2 regions of the Brevibacillus sp. NPDC058079 genome follow, and region 1 is predicted to be linked to the other one. Evidence: riboswitches for the same ligand, from Rfam matches in the RefSeq annotation. Region 1 holds a riboswitch; the other holds the start of a gene.
The links. A riboswitch is a leader RNA that binds a small molecule or an ion and turns the genes downstream of it on or off. The one in region 1 is predicted to bind FMN.
Positions count from the first base shown of each region.

Region 2: another riboswitch for FMN. It lies ahead of ribD (bifunctional diaminohydroxyphosphoribosylaminopyrimidine deaminase/5-amino-6-(5-phosphoribosylamino)uracil reductase RibD); the one in region 1 lies ahead of ACFVS2_RS18180 (ECF transporter S component).

Region 1 is NZ_JBHVSO010000006.1:10,503-14,924, forward strand. Features, by position in the region: gene proS (proline--tRNA ligase) at 1-1,465, opposite strand, end outside; gene ACFVS2_RS18180 (ECF transporter S component) at 1,779-2,390, opposite strand; FMN riboswitch at 2,624-2,778, opposite strand; gene ACFVS2_RS18185 (ABC transporter permease) at 3,137-3,934, opposite strand; gene ACFVS2_RS18190 (ABC transporter permease) at 3,938-4,422, opposite strand, start outside.
Region 2 is NZ_JBHVSO010000004.1:222,893-227,314, forward strand. Features, by position in the region: gene ACFVS2_RS14280 (bifunctional 3,4-dihydroxy-2-butanone-4-phosphate synthase/GTP cyclohydrolase II) at 1-229, opposite strand, end outside; gene ACFVS2_RS14285 (riboflavin synthase) at 246-902, opposite strand; gene ribD (bifunctional diaminohydroxyphosphoribosylaminopyrimidine deaminase/5-amino-6-(5-phosphoribosylamino)uracil reductase RibD) at 922-2,028, opposite strand; FMN riboswitch at 2,161-2,305, opposite strand; FMN riboswitch at 2,418-2,566, opposite strand; gene ACFVS2_RS14295 (HAD family hydrolase) at 2,633-3,301, opposite strand; gene ACFVS2_RS14300 (c-type cytochrome) at 3,447-4,379, opposite strand.

The DNA of each region.
Region 1 (4,422 bases):
AATACGCCCGTCCGAACCAGACGCTATGCTGTGACTCTTTGCCGCAGCAAATGCAGGCATTCTTTTGTACAGGAGGCTCAAACGGGATGTTGCGAGAAGTGAACTTGGTTTCCTCTTTGATCTTCGATTCACAAGCATCATCCCCACACCAGCCGGCTAACACCCATCCGCTCGTTTTGTTTTCGCTCTCGCTTTTTGCAATATGAGCGGATAGCTGCTCCAGTGTATCGATCCCCAAATGTGAGTTCTCATCACGAAAGGCTAGTGCTTTTTGGAACATATTTTGCTGAATCTCTTCCAACAGTTGAACAACTGTCTGCGCGATACCTTCAAGTGAAACCGTCACCTTCTCCCCTGTATCACGACGAGCCAGAATTACTTGACCATTTTCCACGTCACGCGGGCCGAGCTCCAGACGTAGAGGAACCCCGCGCATTTCCCACTCATTGAACTTCCAGCCTGGTGTTTCTTCACGAAGATCAGCACGGACACGCACGCCTGCGGCCTTGATCTCGTCAAAAAGTGGATCAAACGCCTCCATGACTTTCTCGCGCAGCTTCATCGGACCGACTGGGATCATAATAACCTGTGTCGGAGCCATGCGAGGCGGCAACACTAGACCGCGGTCATCGCCATGCACCATGATCATCGAACCAATCAGTCGTGTAGAGGTTCCCCATGATGTGGTGTGAACGTACTTGAACTGATTGTCACGATCCAAAAACTTAATTTCAAAGCCGCGCGCGAATTTATCGCCCAAATAGTGCGAGGTGCCCGCTTGCACTGCTTTGCCATCCTTCATCATCGCTTCAATGGAATACGTGTCAACAGCACCGGCAAAGCGTTCACTCGGTGTTTTTTGTCCCTTCCAAACCGGAATGGCCAGCTCCTGCTCGACGACCTCTCGGTAAATCTCCAGCATTTGCATCGTTTCCTGACGAGCTTCCTCCTCTGTCGCATGTGCCGTGTGGCCTTCCTGCCAGAGAAATTCTGATGTCCGCAAGAACGGCATCGTCCGCTTTTCCCAACGAAAAACGTTTGCCCATTGGTTGATTAATACAGGCAGGTCGCGGTAGCTCTGAATCCATTGGCTGTACATATGTCCAATGATCGTCTCGGAGGTTGGACGTAGCGCGAGCTTTTCCTCTAACGGCTCGCCCCCAGCCTCTGTTACCCAAGGCAGCTCTGGATTGAAGCCCTCGATATGCTCTTTTTCTTTTTGAAAGAAGGACTCGGGGATCAACATCGGGAAATAGGCATTGCGATGCCCTGTCTCCTTGAAACGTTTATTCATCGCCTCTTGAATTCGCTCCCATAGCTCAAAGCCATCCGGCTTGAACACGATGCAGCCGCGTACCGGTGTGTAGTCCATCAAATCCGCCTTTTTGATGGCATCGATGTACCAACGCGAAAAATCCTCCGATTGCGGTGTAATTTCTTTTACAAACGCTTTGTCCTCTTTCATCCGTCTACGCTCCTTTTTGTTCTTACGTAAAATGCAAAAAATCCCCCATCCCAAAAAGGGACGGAGGATCAACTTCCGCGGTACCACCCTGATTGACTACAGCATACGCCATAGTCCTCTCGATAACCCGATAACGGTGGGCATCCGGCTAAGCTCTTCACCAGCGGCTTCAGGATGGGGTGCAGTTATCCTTTACGTATCAGCCTTCCAGACTAGGGCCGACTCTCTGTCACGTGGGAATAGCTGCGGGTCCTTTCATAGCCTTTTGTGACTATCTATTAACTAAACATATTAGCGAGTCACATCGTGGTTGTCAATTGTTGGTACGCGCAGCGATTCTTGAGCCGAGCTTCACGTAGATCGGATACGCAACCACTGAAATCATAACACCTTTGAAGAGATTGAATGGGACGATTCCGTACAGTACCAATGACCAGATACTTGTCGCATTGAACATGGTCAAGAGCTGTTCAATCGGCATTTGATAAAGCACAGCGTACGCAGGCAACAGCACATAAGCATTTGCCACAGCCATGACAATCGTCATCAAAATCGTTCCCAGAGCGAGACCAGTCAGGAAGCCTTTTTTGCCTTGGCCCAGACGCTGCATGTAGACAGCCGCAAAAATAAAGCTTGATCCTGCTACGACGTTTGCGAGTTCACCGATCAAAAGACCGTCTGTATTTTTGAAGAGCATATGCAGTGTATTTTTCAGTACCTCGATAATAACGCCGGCTACTGGTCCGTACATGAGTCCCCCGATCAATGCCGGGAGTGTACTGAAGTCGAGCTTCAAAAAGCTTGGCATCAGCGGAACAGGAACCTCGAGATACTGCAGAATAAATGCAACGGCCGCCAGCATGGGAATCGTCACCAGCTTTTGGGTTGCACGTGTGCGCGAAGAATGCAGCGCTGTTTCTTTCATGTTTACCATCTCCTCATTTTTCTACTCCTTCTTGAGGAATGGCAACAGTCGTTGTAAGCTCACACGTCTTGTTACACAAACAGAATAAACCCTGTGGCTATAAGTTCCACAGGGCATTTGCAAGCGTATGACAAACCATGCACAAATAAAAGGTACAAGAAACTAGAGGGCTGGCCTCTACGTTCTCATCCCGTTTGCACAGGCAAACAAGCACGTGTGATAAACGTACTGTCGTCATCCTTCTCCCATCCAGACTGTACTGTCGGCTCTGGAATCACACCAGATCCTGCACTCCGTCGCTACTTTCAGCTCGGGAGGCTCGCGGGCTTAACATGCATAAAGCATGATCACCGCCGGTCGGGAATTTCACCCTGCCCCGAAGGAATGTGTAGTTGTATACAGCATATTATACTGCTGTTTTTTGATTTGACAATAGAGGAAACTGCCAGCTCGACACTTTTTGTTTATTTTTCCTATTTGTTTAGTAGGGATAAAGGTGATCAGCTTGGTTGTTACCTTGACCAAAAAGAAATAGACCGCTCTTGAGTTGACAGCTCTGCGGTCTATTTCACAACATAGTATTGAGCCGCACCCCTTTGCGGGAAGCGCCTATTGTATCGACCGTTTCGGTTGCAGCCGGGACGGTCTTTTTTTACTTTATGCTTTTAGATCTCGTTACATCCAATATTACCACAACGACTTTGGATTATAAATCATCAAGAATCGCTATTTGTATCAATACGCCCCTATGAACCCGCTCCCCGATATTTCGTGACTCCCCAGTTCCAGACTAACAGCCCAATCCCGAAGAAAATAACAGCCACTACCGGCGTCATTGCCGCATATGTGTACCAGACTTCCTTGCGCAAAAAGTAAGCCGCTGGATAAACACCCACGAAGGCAAACGGCAGCACGTAGGTGAGCACAAAGCGAATCGCCTTGTTGTACACGTCTACCGGATAGCGCCCATATTGCTGGATGTTGTAAATCATCGGGGCAATCCCTGTCCGCGAGTCGGAAAAGAAGCTAACCGCAGCAATCGCAGTATACACGCCACCGTATATCAGTGCCCCGCTGATCGAGAGCCCGATAAAGATGAACACGTCGTACCAGTAAAACGACAAATCGAGTTGAATGGCAGCATACCCCATGATGATGATCCCGGTTATGACTCCAAAAATACGGTCTGGTGCAATCGACTCGAGACACACCTGTGCCAGATTGTGAATCGGTCTCGTCAGGATGCGATCCATCTCGCCCCGGATGATATACCTTTCGTTGAAGTCCCAAAAACCGAAGAACATCGAGAACAACGCGTATGGAACCAAAAAGAAACCATAGATAAAGATAATCTCGTCACGCGTCCAATCCCCCATAAGCGGAACATGCGTGAACACGACAATAATAAAGACCAGATTGATCAACTCAGAAACCAGATTGGACACAAAATCCCCGATAAAATCCGTTCGATAGGCAAGTCTCGTCTTGAAATACTGACTCAGGTAGTCGGCAAAAATACTGAAAATATGTCTCATGTTTTGCATGCTCTACCCTCCTTGCACAACCAGCTTGTTGCGGGCAAGACGCCACATCACCAAGATGGGAACCAGTATGACAAACATCCAAATGACCTGAAAACCGATCAATTCCCAGGAACGCTCCGTTGTAATCGCACCTGTGAAGATCAGGCTCGGATAGTAGTTGACCGCCTGAAATGGGAGATAACCCATTACCGTTTGCGCCCAGCCCGGGAAAAAGCTGATCGGCAGCACGAGACCAGACAACAGATCCACCACGACCCGCTTGGCTCGCATCATGCCATCGTTTCGGAACAGAAAGAAAGTCAGCAAGCCTGTTACCAGATTGATTTGTGTATTGATCAAAAACGCACACATCAAGCTGATCAAATAAAGCCCCCATCCAGTCGCTGTCGCCGGGAAGCTGAATGGAATGATCAGGCTGATAAGGAAGATCCCTGGACCCGCGAAAAAGAGAAAGCGAAAGATCCCTTCCCCAAACGCCTGCGCCGTTT
Region 2 (4,422 bases), on a different contig from region 1:
TATTGGACTTCACCATCGGATGGAGCTCCAAACGAGTTGCGTGCTCTTCTGTCACCGGTACGCAAACGAGTCCCCTTCCATGTGTAACCATGAAGTTGATCATTTCAGGCGTAGCCGCTTCGGCCATGCAGACAAAATCTCCTTCGTTTTCCCGATCCTCATCATCTACCACGATGACCGCCTTGCCCTGACGCAAATCTTCTAATGCTTCTTCTATGCGATGAAACATACTTTCTCCCTCCTTCTCACGCGAAGCCATTTTCCTGCAAAAAGGCTAGACTGAGCCCGCCAGATTTCTCTGTACCGCCATGGTTTTGATAACCTAACAAACGCTCTACATATTTGCCGATGACATCTGTTTCAAGATTCACCAAGTCCCCAGGTCGTCTGTCTGAAAGACTCGTATTCGCCAGCGTATGCGGAATGATTGAAACGGTAAAACCGTTATCGTTTACGTCCACCACGGTGAGACTGATGCCGTCTATGCAAATCGATCCACGGGCAATAACATACTTCAACAGCTGCGGTTTGGCCTCAATCCGAAACACGACAGCATTCGCATTCACCTCTCGTGAAGCAACCATTCCAGTCCCATCTACATGCCCGGAGACGATATGCCCGCCAAAACGGTCCCCCAGCCGCATCGCTCTCTCCAAATTCACTCGCTGTCCGCTGCGTAATTGCCGCAAGCTCGTCTTGTTCATCGTCTCTGGCATCACATCGACGCTAAACTGACGATTCGTATAAGAAGTAACCGTAAGGCAAATGCCATTGACCGAGATACTGTCCCCGAGCTTCACCCCTTCGAGTACCTGCTGTGCGCGGATGACCAGTCGACTCGCCTGCTCGTTCCCTTGAATCGATTCCAACACGCCCACTTCTTCGACCAGTCCCGTGAACATGCTCTCTCCTCCTCACTTGCTACGTCTGATCCTCCCATTGTGGGTACCCGATGATTTGTACATCACCTTTCCCGATCGGTGCGATCGTCACATTTGTCAGCTGTACCGCTTCTCCCATCGTCGCAAAGCCTTGACCACCGAACGGCGAGGGCGCGCCGCTTCCCCCGATCAGCTTTAGCGCGATATGGCTCACGACCTTTTGAATTGCTCTCGCCTGCAAAAAGGAGCCATTGACTTCCTGCCCGCCTTCCACAAGCAACGAGGTAATCCCCAGCTCTCCCAGCGTATCCAGCACCTTTTCCACGCGAATTGGCGCTTCCGTCGTGATGACCTTTACTCCTCTTACCGCAAGCAGCTTCTGCTTTTCCCTTGGTGCTGCATCTGTCGTAAAGATCCATGTCTTCGTATCTGCATTCTGGACGACACGGGCATCCAGCGGCGTCCGTAAATGACTGTCCAAAATCACGCGAACTGGCTGACTTCCAAAACACTGCTCTTCCTGGCGCGCCGTCAACAGTGGGTCATCAGCGAGAATCGTCCCAACCCCAACCAGGATCGCATCGTGCTGCCTGCGCAGTTCATGCACCTCTGCACGAGCCTCTGCTCCAGTAATCCACCGACTGTGTCCCGAGAACGAAGCGATTTTCCCGTCCAATGTGCTGGCCGTCTTTACCGTTACAAATGGACGTCTGGTCTGGATGTAATGGAAAAAGACTTCATTGAGCGCCTTCGCTTCCTCTTCTCTCACGCCCACCGCCACTTCCATCCCTGCTGCCCGCAGCATCTCCATTCCTCTTCCCGCCACTAGTGGATTCGGGTCGAGCGTCGCTACAACGACACGACTTACATCAGCTGCGATCAGCGCCTCTGCACACGGCGGTGTTTTCCCGTAGTGACTGCAAGGCTCCAGCGTCACGTACACGGTCGCGCCTTGCGCTTTTTCCCCAGCCATCCGCAGTGCGTGCACCTCAGCATGGGGCTCTCCTGCCCGCAGATGCGCTCCCATTCCCACGATGATTCCATCCTTCACAATCACAGCTCCGACCATGGGATTCGGGCTGGTTTGGCCTCTTGCCGATCGTGCCAGTTCCAGCGCCAGATCCATGTACTTGCTGTCCTGTTCCATACCGCACTCCTTTCTGTTCCATCATTCCAGCCAAGCACAACGCAAAAAGCCCTTGAAACCTCAGAACGTTTCAGGGCATAGGGAAAGAAGCCTTACCTCATCCGTTTTTCGAAAAAACAAATGAAGAAAGCACAAAATCTTCTTCCATCCGGACTGTACCGTCGGCTCTGGGTTTTCACCAGATCAGTCGCTGTAAGCGTGGTCAGCGAGTCGCGGGCTCAGACGTACGTACGTCATTACCGCCGGTCAGGAATTTCACCTTGCCCTGAAGATTGTCGCTATGAAGTTTTAACGAAAAACAAAAACGCCCATGAATATTATGCTCAGGGCGTTCAGAAAGAAGCCTTGTTTCTACCGTTTTTTGAAAAAACAGCGAAACAGGCCGTTCCAAATACCTTCTCCCATCCGGACTGTACCGTCGGCCTTGGATTTGCACCAAGTCAGTCGCTATCAACTGCTTACGATAGCGAGTCGCGGGCTCAGACGTGCGTTCGTCATTACCGCCGGTCGGGAATTGCACCCTACCCTGAAGGCTGGTATTCAGTTAGGCAAAGTATAGCACATTTTTCACTATTGTCTGTAATCATTTATTGGAGAAGTGCACTTACTCTTGCTCGCACTCTTCGAGGACCGTCAGGAGTTCTTTCAAATCATTTATGTACGCCTTTGGCACAACACCATTTTGCTCCATGTCCTGCTCATTCCCTTGATAGGCAATAAAAGCGACTTGTCCGTCGCAGGCCGCCTTACCATCGATCCACGAATCCCCGATCATCGCCCAAGCCGAAACAGGCCAATCTGGCTTGCGGCTGCGAATAGAGTGAATGCCCGATGGAGATGGCTTCAAGGTCGTCATCTGCTCGCGGGCGACGATTTCGTCAAAGTAGGAGGCGATTCCCGTCTCGTTCAAAGCCTCCTCTGCAGCGGCATACGCGTTGTTGGTTAGGATATACAGCTGATAGCGGTTCTTTAACTCCTCTAGCACTTCTACCGCGTGCTGCTCCAATACAGCTCCATGCATCCCTTCCTTCTCGATCGCGGTTACCGCATCCCACATCGCTTGCTCCAGCTCTATCGTCATCTGCTCCGCTTTTCTCCCGATCTCAATGAGCTGCGATGCGGTATGCTTTTCCCACTCAAGTGTTGGAGAAACGATCCCATTGTCTGCCCATAGCTGAAAAATAGCCCGCTTCATCTCGGTAAAATTGATCCTGGATTGCAGCAAGGTGTTGTCCATATCGAAAATAATGCCTTTTTGAAAGGTTCTGCTCATTTTGTGCCTCCTTTTTTGACAATACGCCATGCTGGTTCAAGAGTTCACCCATGTGGGGGATACTTCCATTTTATCAAAAAGAGGACCATCCCTCAGTCATTTAATAACTTTTGGGACAGCCCTTTTTGGGTTAGGTATTGTGTTCCTATTGCTTCTTCTTGGCGCTGTCTACTTCATACGGTACATCCTTTGGAACTCCACCAGCTGGCCAGTCTTTTGCCTTTTTGGCAAAGTCTGGACGAGGCTTGGACAAAATATAGGCTGCTAGGTCCGCTGCTTCTTGATCTGTTAACGAGCCTTGCTTGATACCGCCCATTTCCCCTAGAGGCATATTGCGTTGAATGTAGCCAGCAGCTTTGGAAATTCGGGCCATACCTGCACCAATATTGAAGGAGTTATCCCCCCATAGCGCTGGTCCAGTGTTTGGTCCTGTTCCTGAACCATCAGCTGCATGGCATTGCAAACACGATTTTTGAAAGAGGGCTTCTCCATTTGCCACATTCGGTTGAGGTACGCTCTTCATATCGTTTTTCTCTATCCACGGGCGCTCTTTAATTCCTACTGGTACATCTGTTGAGATATATGTCAGATAGGCAACCATCGCTCTCATTTCATCGCTGTTGTAAGGCAATGGCTTTCCGTTCATGCTTCGTTGAAAACAACCATTGATGCGATCTTCAATGGTAAGCACTTTGCCTGACCTTGGAATGTACTGGGGATAGACTGCGGTGACACCCGTTAAAGGGGAGGTCGCATCCATTCCGGCATTACCGTGACAGCTGGAGCAGGAGAGCTTATTCCCTGTGTATTCAGGGATCACTGTGCTCGTTTCATTCATTAACTTATGTCCATACTTAATCGATTCTCCCAATGGCCCTTCTGGCACCTTGTCCATACTAGGCGGGGTGTAGGAATCTAGATTGATCGCTCCAGCTGCCCCACTCGCTGTTTTATCTTTGGCCTCACTCGCTGTTGAGGTGGGTTGAGCCGTCGGCTGTGTAGCACAGCCTGCAAAGACCAGCATCGCCACTACCACCATAGACAGCTTCTTCCAGCCTGTCTTCTCTTTTTTTATCATAGGTCTCACTCCTCCATGTTGATCGTGCATTCACTACAGGAGA